Actinomadura rubteroloni: one gene and its partner. The protein of the gene in region 1 interacts with the protein of each later gene in a pairwise test. Links are inferred from orthologs where the notes say so. Each region holds a gene or a part of one and is shown on either strand. Other genes may lie near its edges.

Evidence for each region. The genes of interacting proteins can lie anywhere in the genome.
Region 2: the proteins of rlmN (region 1) and ftsZ interact in binary tests that used the Escherichia coli proteins (3 or more experiments, as listed by UniProt). The link is inferred for Actinomadura rubteroloni from one-to-one orthologs.

Annotation. Positions count from the first base shown.
Region 1 is NZ_MTBP01000002.1:879,200-886,623, reverse strand. Bases 2,946-5,821 are described here. They hold rlmN (23S rRNA (adenine(2503)-C(2))-methyltransferase RlmN), read left to right. Parts: upstream 2,946-3,748; coding sequence 3,749-4,894; downstream 4,895-5,821. Other genes in these bases: BTM25_RS15600 (DivIVA domain-containing protein), read left to right, coding at 5,274-5,789; BTM25_RS15610 (suppressor of fused domain protein), read right to left, coding at 2,946-3,616. Outside these bases: tsf (translation elongation factor Ts), read left to right, coding at 1-118; pyrH (UMP kinase), read left to right, coding at 173-949; frr (ribosome recycling factor), read left to right, coding at 1,001-1,558; BTM25_RS15615 (phosphatidate cytidylyltransferase), read left to right, coding at 1,558-2,445; more of BTM25_RS15610, read right to left, coding at 2,480-2,945; BTM25_RS15595 (DUF1963 domain-containing protein), read left to right, coding at 5,852-6,646; BTM25_RS15590 (PH domain-containing protein), read left to right, coding at 7,057-7,424.
Region 2 is NZ_MTBP01000002.1:343,057-348,208, reverse strand. The notes cover bases 1-2,878. They hold ftsZ (cell division protein FtsZ), read left to right. Parts: upstream 1-673; coding sequence 674-2,083; downstream 2,084-2,878. Other genes in these bases: BTM25_RS12965 (YggS family pyridoxal phosphate-dependent enzyme), read left to right, coding at 2,799-2,878; pgeF (peptidoglycan editing factor PgeF), read left to right, coding at 2,080-2,802; BTM25_RS12980 (cell division protein FtsQ/DivIB), read left to right, coding at 1-300. In the rest of the region: more of BTM25_RS12965, read left to right, coding at 2,879-3,503; BTM25_RS12960 (cell division protein SepF), read left to right, coding at 3,603-4,118; BTM25_RS12955 (YggT family protein), read left to right, coding at 4,141-4,431; BTM25_RS12950 (DivIVA domain-containing protein), read left to right, coding at 4,504-5,152. UniProt on the Escherichia coli protein: Essential cell division protein that forms a contractile ring structure (Z ring) at the future cell division site. The regulation of the ring assembly controls the timing and the location of cell division.

The DNA.
Region 1 (7,424 bases):
CTTCGTCCTGCTGGAGCAGGCGTTCGTCAAGGACGGCAAGAAGACCATTGCCAAGGTTCTGGACGAGGCGGGCGTCAACGTCGTCCGTTTCGCCCGCTTCAAGGTCGGCCAGGCCTAGGTCCCCGAGTAACCGGGACCGATTTTTTCAGAACGCGACAGGGAGGCCGCCGACGTGCCGGAGAAGACCACCACTGACACGGCGGCGGCCTCGCCGTCCGCCCATGCCCCGCGTGCGGGCTGGAAGCGCGTTCTGCTGAAGCTGTCCGGCGAGGCGTTCGCCGGGGGGGACCCGCTCGGCATCGACCCGGCGGTCGTCCAGCACGTCGCCGAGGCCGTCGCCGAGGCCGTCCGGGACGGCGTGCAGGTGGCGGTGGTGTGCGGCGGCGGCAACATGTTCCGCGGCGCGCAGCTCGCCGAACGCGGCATGGACCGGGGCCGCGGCGACTACATGGGCATGATCGGCACCGTGATCAACTGCCTGGCGCTGCAGGACTTCCTGGAGAAGCTGGGCCTCGACACCCGCGTCCAGACGGCGATCACGATGAGTCAGGTCGCCGAGCCGTACATCCCGCGCCGCGCGATGCGCCACCTGGAGAAGGGCCGCGTCGTGATCTTCGGCGCGGGCCTCGGCCAGCCGTTCTTCTCCACCGACACCACCGCCGCGCAGCGCGCGCTGGAGATCGGCGCGGACGCGGTGCTCAAGGCGACGCAGGTGGACGGCGTGTACGACGCGGACCCGCGGAAGAATCCGGACGCGGTCAAGTTCGACCGGCTGGACTACGGTGAAGTCCTGCAGCGGGGCCTGAAGGTCATGGACGCCACGGCCATCAGCCTGTGCATGGACAACGCGCTTCCCATCGTCGTGTTCGATCTGATGGGGCAGGGCAACATCGTCCGGGCCGTTCGCGGTGAGAAGATCGGCACACTGGTCAGCCCGGCGGACGGCTGACCGCGTACGAGCGGGACATAAACGGACGACCAAGGTGAACCGGGAGTCGAAGTGATCGACGAGACCCTCCTCGAAGCCGAGGAGAAGATGGAGAAGGCGGTCGCGGTCGCCAAGGAGGACTTCCAGACCATCCGCACCGGACGCGTCACCCCCGCCATGTTCAACAAGATCACCGCGGAGTACTACGGCACGCCGACGCCGGTCAACCAGCTCGCGTCGTTCACGCTGCCCGAACCGCGGATGGTCGTCGTCCAGGTCTTCGACAAGTCGTCGTCCGCAGCGGTCGAGCGGGCGATCCGCGACAGCGACCTCGGTGTGAACCCGACCAATGACGGCAACGTCATCCGCGTCGTCTTCCCCGAGCTGTCGGAGGAGCGCCGGCGCGAGTTCATCAAGGTCGCGGGGACCAAGGCCGAGGACGCGAAGGTGTCCGTCCGCAACATCCGGCGGCGCGCCAAGGACACGCTGGAGAAGCTCGCCAAGGACGGCGAGGCCGGCGAGGACGACGTCCGTCGCGCGGAGAAGGAGCTCGACGACGCGACGCAGCGGTACGTGGCGCAGATCGACGAGCTTCTGGAGCACAAGAAGGCCGAGCTGCTCGAAGTCTGATGGACGTCGACAAGACCGGTGACCTTGTGACCACCCCTGCCGGGCCGGACGACGGAGCCGAGGCGCCCGCGCCGAAGAAGGGCGGGGGGCGGAACCTCCCGATCGCGTTCGTGGTCGGGATCTCCCTCGGCGCGCTCGTCCTGGTCTCCCTCTACACCGTGAAGGAGATCTTCCTCGCGGTGATGATCGTGTTCCTGTGCCTCGGGGCGCGGGAACTGGCCGACGCCCTCAAAGCGCGCGAGATCCAGGTGCCGTTCCCGCCGATCGTGGCGGGAATGGCGGCCTCGCCGCTGGCCGCGTACTTCTGGGACGCGAAAGGGCTGGTGGCGGTCGTCGCGCTCACCGTCCTCGCGGTGATGATCGCGCGGATGCTCGCGGGCAGCGACGGCTACGTCCGGGACATGACGGCCGGTGTGTTCGTGACCGGTTATCTGGTGCTGATGGGCGGGATCGTCGCGCTGCTGATGCGGCCCGACGACGGCGACCACCGGATCGTCATCTTCATCGCCACGACCGTCGCGAGCGACATCGGCGGGTACTTCGCGGGCACCTATCTCGGACGGCACAAGCTCGCGCCGAGGATCAGCCCGAAGAAGACCTGGGAGGGCGTCAGCGGCTCGGCGCTGACCTGCATGCTCGTCGCGACGTGGCTGATGTGGTGGTTGCTGGACGACCACCGGGTATGGCCGGGCGTGCTGGTCGGGCTCGCCGCCGTCGTCACCGCGACCGTCGGCGACCTCATGGAGTCGGTGATCAAGCGCGATCTCGGCATCAAGGACATGGGCAATCTGCTGCCGGGCCACGGCGGCGTCATGGACCGGCTGGACTCGCTGATCGCGACCGCGCCCGTCGTGTGGCTGCTGCTGGAGCTGTTCGTCCCGGCCTGATTTCTGTGGCCTTCGCGTCAGTACTTTCCGGCGGTCAGGAGACGATCCAGGACCGTCCCTGCTGGGCGAGACGGCGGATCAGCGCCTCCGAGCCCTCGCTCTTGGCGTAGCGGTGCTCCTCCCCGGTGATGGGGACGAGCCACAGCCACCGGACCGGGTCGCCGTCGAACGACAGGCCCGTCAGGCCGGGCGGGACGGGTCCGGCGAGGCGGCTCGGGTCGTCCAGGAGCAGGACGCCCTCCCAGGCCGTGTCCTCGCCGCCGAGCGGGAATGTCCGGGCCTCGTGGTACCACTTGACCACGTCGCCCGGGGCGAACCACGTCACCGAGCGCCACGGGTACTGCGCCAGCCACGGGAAGATGCTGCCCGCACGCCGGGCCGGTAGGGAGGTCGCCACCGCCAGCTCGATGCGCGCGTGCGGGGAGACGTCGTCCTCGTACAGCTCGATCGTGGGCATCCGCTGCCGGCTCATCCCGACGGTGCTCAGCACGGCGTGGTCGCGGTCGTGCTGCGGGGGACGCTCGCTGAGCCCGACCGTGGGGGCGGCGCCGCCGGTGAGCCCGCGTCCGACGTCGTGCCAGTAGTGCCCGCCGGGGCCGAGGCGCTGCAGGAGGTGGCCGAGCACCGACTGCTGGAAGTCGGCCCAGGACTCGTCGGACGCCACGTCGTCCCAGTGCCGCCGGGCCCGCTCGATCCTGACCTCGAACGCGTCGATCTCGTCGCTCAGCGGGAACGCGTAGGGGCTCTGCGCGGTCGCGCCGCGGCTGTAGCCGGGGATGCCGCGGCCGATGTCGGACCAGCCGGGGATGACGAACAGGGGCGCGCCGTCCTCCAGCACCGCGACACCGTCGCCCTCCTCGAACCAGACGACGTCCAGGTCGTCGCCGACGAGCGGGCCGCGTCCGGCGCGGGACCGGATGTGCGTGGCGGGCATGAGCGGGGCGAACCCGGCGTCGAGGCGGACCTGGTCGGGGCCCGCGGGGGCCTCCTCGTGGTTGGCCACCCAGACCGCGCCGACCACTTTGTCCTGCTTGTCCAGGAGGGACGCCGAGGTGACGATCCCGTCGCTCTCGATCACGAGACGACGGGCGCCGTACGGGCTGGTCTCCGTCCGGACGGCCCCCGCTTCGGCGCGCCGCGCCGAAGCGGTTCCCCTGCGCAATACCGACATGATCGAGACCTTAGCCCGCCCGGGGGCCCGTACGTGCCGGAACGTGCCCGGTCCCGGCCGCCGGCATGCCCGTTCGCGGCGGGGCGGGCGATGGCGCGGGCATCGGCGCGCGTTTGCGACACTGGACGGACCATGTCTTCCCTCACCGAACCCTCCGGCGGGTCCGCCACGCCCGCGAAGACCCCGGCCAAGCTGGTGTTCGCCGCGCCCCGGCGGGCCAAGCCGCCGCGGCACCTCGCCGACCTCAGCCTCGCCGAGCGCCGCGCGGCCGTCGCCGAACTCGGCGAGAAGCCGTTCCGCGCGGACCAGCTCTCGCGGCACTACTTCGCGCGCCTGGTGAACGACCCGGCCGAGATGACCGATCTCCCGGCGGACGCGCGGGAACGGCTCACCGGCGAGCTGCTGCCGCCGCTGCTGGACTCCGTCCGGGAACTGGCCTGCGACGACGGCCGCACGCTCAAGACGGTGTGGAAGGCGTTCGACGGCGTTCTGTTCGAGTCCGTCCTGATGCGCTACCCGGACCGGGCCACGATGTGCGTCTCCTCGCAGGCCGGATGCGGGATGAACTGCCCGTTCTGCGCGACGGGCCAGGCCGGGTTGACCCGCAACCTGTCCACCGCCGAGATCGTGGAGCAGGTGGCGGCGGGGGCGCGGGCGCTCGCGCGCGGACGCGTGGCGGGCGGTCCTGGACGCGTCTCCAACATCGTCTTCATGGGGATGGGCGAGCCGCTGGCGAACTACAAGGCCGTGCTCGGCGCGGTCCGGCGCATCACCGACCCGGCGCCCGCGGGCCTCGGGATCTCCCAGCGGTCGGTGACGGTGTCGACGGTCGGGCTCGTCCCGGCGATCGAGAAGCTGGCAGCCGAGGACCTGTCGGTCCGGCTCGCGGTCTCGCTGCACGCGCCGGACGACGAGCTGCGCGACGACCTCGTGCCGATCAACAACCGCTGGAAGGTCGCCGAGGTGCTCGACGCCGCGTGGGCGTACGCCGAGCGCAGCGGACGGCGGGTGTCGATCGAGTACGCGCTGATCAAGGACGTGAACGACCAGGCGTGGCGCGCGGACCTGCTCGGACGGCTGCTGCGCGGGCATCTCGTCCACGTCAACCTGATCCCGCTGAACCCGACGCCCGGGTCGAAGTGGACGGCGTCGCGCCCGGAGGACGAGCGCGAGTTCGTCCGCCGGCTCGAAGCGCACGGCGTCGCGGTCACGGTCCGCGACACGCGCGGACGGGAGATCGACGGGGCCTGCGGGCAGCTCGCCGCGCAGTCGGGGTGAGGCATCGGCCGCCGGTTCTGTCGCGTCACTGGCCGGATCCGGCCAGCCTAAAATCGGTGACGGAGACCTTGAAGAATTGTCAACATGCCCAAAGCGAGGCCTGTTCTCCCAGGTCGCGGGCCATGTGACGAATCTCGTTCGGTGGCCGTCCGGGCCTTCGGGGGCCGGTGAAAACGCCGTGCCGGAGTCGTTCGCATGCGATCCGCGTGTAACGCCTCACAGATCGTGGGTCCGCCCATGAACCTCCGCCGCCGAGATCCGTGAGTTCGCTTGCACGGGTGGTCCGCGTCACGCAAGGCTGTTCCCGTCGCCCGCTCGGACGACGGAAAGTGGTGTACGGGGCCACCGCTGAATCAGGCGAACACTGCTGAGGAGCCGGATGACGGCGATAGCGAGAAAGCGCCTGCCTGTGGTGATGCGCGGTTACGACCGCGCCCAGGTCGACGCTTTCATGGAGCGGATCACCCGTGCGCTGCGGGGCGAGAGGACCATGGCCGCCGACGAGGTGCGCGCGGCCCGGTTCGACGTCGTCGTGCGCGGATACGACCGGCGCGCGGTCGAAGCGCTGCTCGTGGAGTGCGCGACGGAACTGCGCGGCGGGCAGCCCGTGGGTACCGGTCGGCCGCGGCGCGCCGTGATCGAACCGGCCTCGCTGGCGAAGTGGATCCACAACATTCGGTTCACGGGCCATCGGGTGCGCGGCGGTTACGACGTGCGCGAGGTGGACGCGTTCCTCGACCGGGTCATCGCCGGGTTGCAGGGGGCGAAGCCTCCGCTGTCCCCGCGCGACGTGCGGGAGACGAAGTTCCCGGCCGTCCGGTTGCTGCCGAGCTACGACGAGCAGGAGGTCGACCGCTTCCTGGTGCAGCTCGCGGACGCGCTGGAGACTCACTGAAGTTATCCACAGCTTCAACGGACGCTTGGCGGCGCGTGCTCCGCTGCTGAACGCTGAGTGGCATGGACCACATCACCGCTCAGCGACGGCGGCTCGGCCGCCTGTTCTCCCTGCATCTCGTCCCCGAGGTCGTGGCGATCGTCCTGTCCCTGGCGCGGCCCGCGCTGCGGCTCCGCGCCGGGGCGGGGACGGCCGTGCGGCTCGGCGGCGCGCCGTCCCTGCCGCCCGGGGTGCCTCCGCCGGTGGCGGACGGGCGTCCGCTCGACCACCTCGCGACCCTCGACTGCGCCGCACTGGCATCGGTCGCAGTTCTGCCGGGTCTGCCGGCGAAAGGGTCGGCGTCCTTCTACTTCCGGGGGGCGCCGCCCCGTCCGTGGGGGCGTCCGGACGAACGCGACGGCTGGCGCGTCCTCACCGGAGCCCCGGCCGTGCGGGACGAAGCACCCGCACCGGGACTCGCGTTCGGCGTCATGCCGTTCCTGTCGCTGCCTTCACCCCGCGAGCTGCTCGTCCGCAGCCTGGATACCGTCTATGTGGGCTTCGCGCCTGTCTACGAGGAACTGCACAGGGCGTGGCACCGCAGCCTTTGGTACGACGAGCCCGCGCACCAGCTCGGCGGCTGGCCGAGCCTGGTCGAGGACAGCGGCTTCCTGCGCCGTCCGGACGACCCCGGCGACCGGCAGCTCCTTCTGCAGCTCGACAGCGACCCGCGCCTGGGCTGGTTCTGGGGCGAGCCCGGACGCCTGTTCTTCCACAACGACCCGAACGAGGCCCTCGCCGATGCGTGGCTGACCGTCCAGTCCGACTACAACCCGCGTCCCCACCGCCCCCGCGGCCGAAAGAAGACCGCACGCTGAACCCACCCAGTACACAACCCTCGGACCCGCACCCTCCGACCCGCGCCCACCGAGCCGTGCCGTCCGAGTCGCACTCTCTGAACCGCGTCCTCACCCGCCAACCTCACCCGCCAACCTCACCCGCCAACCTCACCCGCCAACCTCACCCGCCAACCTCACCCGCCAACCTCACCCGCCAACCTCGCGCTGTCCAAGCCAGCCAGGCCCGCCAGTACCGGCCGTGCGTGTGAAGTCCGCCGATGCCCAGGGTCGAAAGGTTGTCCGCTTGGTGGGTTGGTGGACGTGGGTGCGGGTGGGTGGTCGGGGGAGTGGGTGCGGGTTGGGGTGGGTGTGGCTGGTCGGTGTCTCCCCGTGTCGGCGGGGTTCGGCTACGGTGGTAGTCCACGGATCATGACGAGGATGCCGCCACCGTGAATCTGCAAGAGATGATCGTTTACCGGGACTCCCGGTCGCGGGTCATCGACAAGTATCTGATGTCGTATGAGGGTCGGGTCATCGCGGTGCGCAAGCATCCGGCGGTGCTCTTGCCTGCCGCGTCCGGTGCGGTGGGGTCGTTGTTGGCCTGTGCTGCGGTGTCGGCGTTCACTGGGTTCTGGCTCGTGTGGTGGTTGTGGTTGTTGTCGCTCGGGCACCTTGTGTGGCGTGTTCTCGGCTGGTCGATCGACTTCTTTCTCGTTACCGAGCATCGGGTCATGGCCGTTTCGGGGATTTTCAATCGGAACGTTGGCATGGCTCCGCTCAGCAAGGTCACCGACATCACGTTGGAACGGACGCCGCT
Region 2 (5,152 bases), 540 kb from region 1 along the record:
GTCCCGGACGTCCCGCTGCTCACGGTCGGCGCGCCGTCCCCGACGGATCCGCCGACGCTGGCGGCGCTGCGCGTCGTCGGGGAACTGCCCGGCGGGCTGCGCGCGAAGGTCGCCGAGGTGTCCGCGCCGACCGTGGAATCGGTCACGTTGCGGCTGCGCGGCGGGCTCACGATCGTGTGGGGCTCGCCGGAGCGGGCGGGCGAGAAGGCGCGGCTCGCCGAGGCCGTGATGCGGACGCCGGCGGGGCGCGGACCGCGGACGATCGACGTCAGCTCGCCGGACGTGATCACCACCCGGTGACGGCCCGGCCCGTGTGTCGGGGCGAATACTGCGCCCGGATCGGGCACGCTTGAGCCTCGGACGGAAACGGCGGGTCCACCGCGCCGGCCGGGGCGCGCAGGCGCCCCAACCGGGCAACTCGTGCGGTCTGCGACACGCCGGTGCAGTTGGCGGCAGGTTAGTTGACCCTGGTGGAAGCCCGCCCTACTGTCCGTATCAGTCCTCAGGTTGACATAACTGTAAGCCTCACGTTGAGGGTGAGGGTTGGGCGACGGCCTCGGCCGCCGCGCTTCCCGAGCAGGCGACGTGGGCAATGGTCAGGAACACCGCGGCGGAACCGGTCCACTGGACCGCTTCCGACCGGTCGGCAGAGCGAGCGGAAAGGCCCCTCGTCGTGGCAGCACCGCAGAACTACCTCGCGGTCATCAAGGTCGTCGGCATCGGCGGCGGCGGCGTGAACGCCGTCAACCGGATGATCGAGGAGGGACTCAAGGGCGTCGAGTTCATCGCGATCAACACGGACGCCCAGGCGCTGCTGATGAGTGACGCCGACGTGAAACTGGACGTGGGCCGCGAGCTGACGCGCGGCCTCGGCGCCGGGGCCAACCCGGACGTGGGCCGCAAGGCCGCCGAGGACCACCGCGAGGAGATCGAGGAGGTCCTCAAGGGGGCCGACATGGTCTTCGTCACCGCCGGGGAGGGCGGCGGCACCGGCACCGGCGGCGCGCCCGTCGTGGCGAACATCGCCCGGTCGCTCGGCGCGCTGACGATCGGCGTCGTCACCCGTCCGTTCTCGTTCGAGGGCAAGCGCCGCGCGATGCAGGCCGAGGCCGGCATCGAGACGCTGCGCGACGAGGTCGACACGCTCATCGTGATCCCGAACGACCGGCTGCTGTCGATCTCCGACCGGCAGGTCAGCGTCCTGGACGCGTTCAAGGCCGCCGACCAGGTGCTCCTGTCCGGTGTCCAGGGCATCACCGACCTCATCACCACGCCCGGCCTCATCAACCTGGACTTCGCCGACGTCAAGTCGGTCATGTCCGGCGCGGGCTCGGCGCTCATGGGCATCGGCTCGGCGCGCGGCGACGACCGCAGCGTGGCCGCCGCCGAGATGGCGATCTCCAGCCCGCTGCTGGAGGCCAGCATCGACGGCGCCCACGGCGTGCTGCTGTCGATCTCCGGCGGGTCCGACCTCGGCCTGTTCGAGATCAACGAGGCGGCGCAGCTCGTGTCCAACGCCGCCGCCACCGACGCCAACATCATCTTCGGCGCCGTGATCGACGACGCCCTCGGCGACGAGGTCCGCGTCACCGTGATCGCCGCCGGGTTCGACGAACTGCTGCCCGGCAAGTCGGCCGCCGAGCCCGAACCGCGTCGGCTCCCGCCGCCGCCCCGGCCCACGCCGCCGCCGGTCGCGGCCACGCCGGTCAACCCGATCCCGAGCCGGATAGGGCGCGTCGAGCCGCCGGTGCCGCCGCAGACCATCGCGCAGGCCGCCGCCGCGCCCGTACCGGCGTCCGTCCCGGACGCCGAGGCCCGGCCCGTGAGCCCGCCGCCCGGCCGCCGCGAGCCCGAGTCGCGGCCCGAGCCGCCCGCGCCCGCCGACCGCGCGGACGCGGCCGAGCCCGACCCGGCGCCGTCCGGCGACGGGCCCGAGGGCACGCGGCCGCCCGCGCCGCGCCCGGCGGAGACGCCCGCCGGCCGCGCGGGGGAGGGCGACGGTCCGGCCGCGTCCGGGCGGGGCCGCCGTCCGGTCGTGTTCGACGAGGACGACGACCTCGACGTCCCCGACTTCCTGAAGTGATCACGCCGGTGCGGCTCGGCGCCGGGGTCGGCGCCGCGTTCACCGGCCGGTCGGGCGGCGTCAGCTCCGGTCCGTACGGCGCGCTGAACCTCGGCGGCGCCGTCGGCGACGACCCGCACGCCGTCGAGGCCAACCGGCGCCGCGCGGCGGCCGTCCTCGGCACCGACCCGGCGCGCACCGTCTGGATGCGGCAGGTCCACGGCGCGGAGGTCGCGCACGTGACCGCGCCCGAACCGGACCTCGCCGTGGACGCGATCGTCACGACCGTCCCGGGGCTGGCGCTCGCGGTGCTCGTCGCCGACTGCGCGCCGGTCCTGCTCGCCGATCCGGCGGCCGGGGTCGTCGGCGCCGCCCACGCGGGCCGGCCCGGGACGGCCGCCGGGGTCGTGCCCGCGCTCGTCGCCCGGATGGTCGACCTCGGCGCGGACCCGGCGCGCATCGCCGCGTCCGTCGGGCCCGCCGCGTGCGGGTCCTGCTACGAGGTGCCCGCCGCGATGCGCGACGAGGTGGCGGCGGTCGTCCCCGAGGCGCGCGCGACGACCCGGCAGGGCACGCCCGCGCTCGACATCCGCGCCGGGATCGCCGGGCAGCTCGCCCGCGCCGGGGTCGCCGACGTCCGGACGGACCCGCGCTGCACCCTGGAGACCCCGGACCTCTTCTCCTACCGCCGCGACGGCGTCACCGGGCGGTTCGCCGGGTTCGTCTGGCTCGCCGGATGACGCCCGAGGAGCGCACGGCCGAGCTGGCCGCCAACCTCGCCGACGTCCGCGCCCGGATCGCCGCCGCCTGCGCGGCGGCCGGACGGTCGCCGGACGACCTCACGCTCGTCGCCGTGACCAAGACCTTTCCCGCGTCCGACGTGCGGCTCCTCGCCGGGCTCGGGATCACCGACGTCGCCGAGAACCGCGACCAGGAGGCCCGCCCGAAGGCCGAGGAGACCGCCGACCTGGCGCTGACCCGCCACTTCGTCGGGCAGCTCCAGACCAACAAGGCCCGATCGGTCGCCGGGTACGCCGACGTCGTGCAGTCAGTGGACCGGGTCCGGCTCGTCCGGGCCCTGTCCGACGCCGCCGCGCGCACCGGACGGCCGCTGCGCTGTCTCGTCCAGGTCTCCCTGGACGAGGAGACGGGCCGGGGCGGCGCCGCGCCGGACGACGTCCCCGAGATCGCGGCGGAGATCGCGGCGGCCGGGGACCTGGACCTGGCCGGCGTCATGGCGGTCGCTCCACTCGGCGGCGACGCGCGGACGGCCTTCGCGCGACTCGCCGGGATCGCCGCGCGGCTGCGCGCCGATCACCCCGCCGCGACGGTCGTCTCGGCCGGAATGAGCGGGGATCTGGAGGTCGCGATCGAGTGCGGCGCGACACACCTGCGGATCGGTACGGCGTTGCTCGGAGGCCGACGGGCAATCGTCAGGTAATGTCCCACCCAGTGGCACCTGCTCAAACGGGGGCCGCGCGAATGCACCGTCCGCGAGCGGCGTCCGGGGCGCCGGGGGCCTGGGCCACAGGAGGAGCGTATGGCCAGCGCGATGCGCAAGATGGCGGTCTACCTCGGCCTTGTGGAGGACGACCGCTACGGCGACTACTACGATGACGACGTCTACGACGACGAGGCCGACGCCGCTGGGGGTCGCCGCCCGGGCGATGAGCCCGGCGGTCAGCTTACCCGAGCCGACGACGCGGTGGACCGTGATCACCACGCTCCCGCGGCCGAGCGCCGCCCCGTCGCGCTCTACGAATCCGGCACCACGGACCTCGCGCGTATCACTACGCTGCACCCGAGGACCTACAACGAGGCGCGGACCATCGGCGAGCACTTCCGCGAGGGCACGCCGGTGATCATGAACCTCACCGAGATGGTCGACAGCGACGCCAAGCGTCTCGTCGACTTCGCGGCGGGTCTGGTGTTCGGGCTGCACGGGAGCATCGAGCGTGTTACGAACAAGGTGTTCCTCCTCTCGCCGGCCAACGTCGAGGTGACGGCGGAGGACAAGGCCCGGATGGCGGAACGCGGGTTCTTCAACCAGAGCTGACGGTCACAGACGAAGGTAGTACGTGCGAATCCTCGAACAGGTGCTCGTCGCCCTGCTGTATCTCTTCCTCCTGTTCCTGGTCGGAAGGCTGGTGCTGGAGGTGCTGCAGTCGTTCGCGCGGTCGTGGAGGCCGCGCGGACTGCTGCTGGTGATCGCGGAGGCGACTTACACCGTCACCGACCCGCCACTGAAACTCTTCAGGCGTTTCATCCCGCCGGTCCGTCTGGGTAACGTGGCCTTGGACCTCAGCTTCACCTTGCTCATCCTTGTGGTCTGGGTCCTGATCTGGGTCGTGCAGGCGGTGATCCCTTGATCATCTTCGTGTGGAGGCTCTGATCGGATACCGTCCTAACGGACAGACTCCAAGCGCGCCAAGGAGACCAATATGCCGCTGACACCCGCAGACGTGCGGAACAAGCAGTTCAGTACCACCAGGCTGAGGCCGGGGTACGACGAGGAGGAGGTGGACGCCTTCCTCGACGAGGTCGAGGCCGAGCTGGACCGCCTCATCCAGGAGAACGAGGAGCTTCGCGCGAAGCTGGCCGAGTGCCTGCGCGGCAAGGTCCCGGCGATGGCGGCCCCGATCGTGGAGCCCAAGCCCGACGTGCAGAAGCTGCCCGAGCCGCCGCGTCCCGAGCCGCAGCAGCAGGCTCCGCAGCCCCAGCAGGCCCCGCCCCCGCCGCAGCCCGAACCCGAGCCCGCCCCGCTCGGCCTCGGCATGGGCGGCGCGCCCTCCGGCGAGGACAACATGGACACCGCGGCGCGCGTCCTCGCGCTCGCGCAGCAGACCGCCGACCAGGCCATCGCCGACGCGCGCCGCGAGGCCGACGAGACGCTCGGCCGCGCCCGCCGCGAGGCCGAGGAGATCCTCGGCAAGGCCCGCCGCCAGGCCGACCAGATCGTCACCGAGGCCCGCTCGCGCGCCGAGGCCCTCGACCGCGACGCCCAGGAGCGGCACCGCCAGGTCATGGGCTCGCTCGTCCAGCAGCGCGAGGAGCTGGAGCGCGAGGTCGACAACCTGCGCGCGTTCGAGC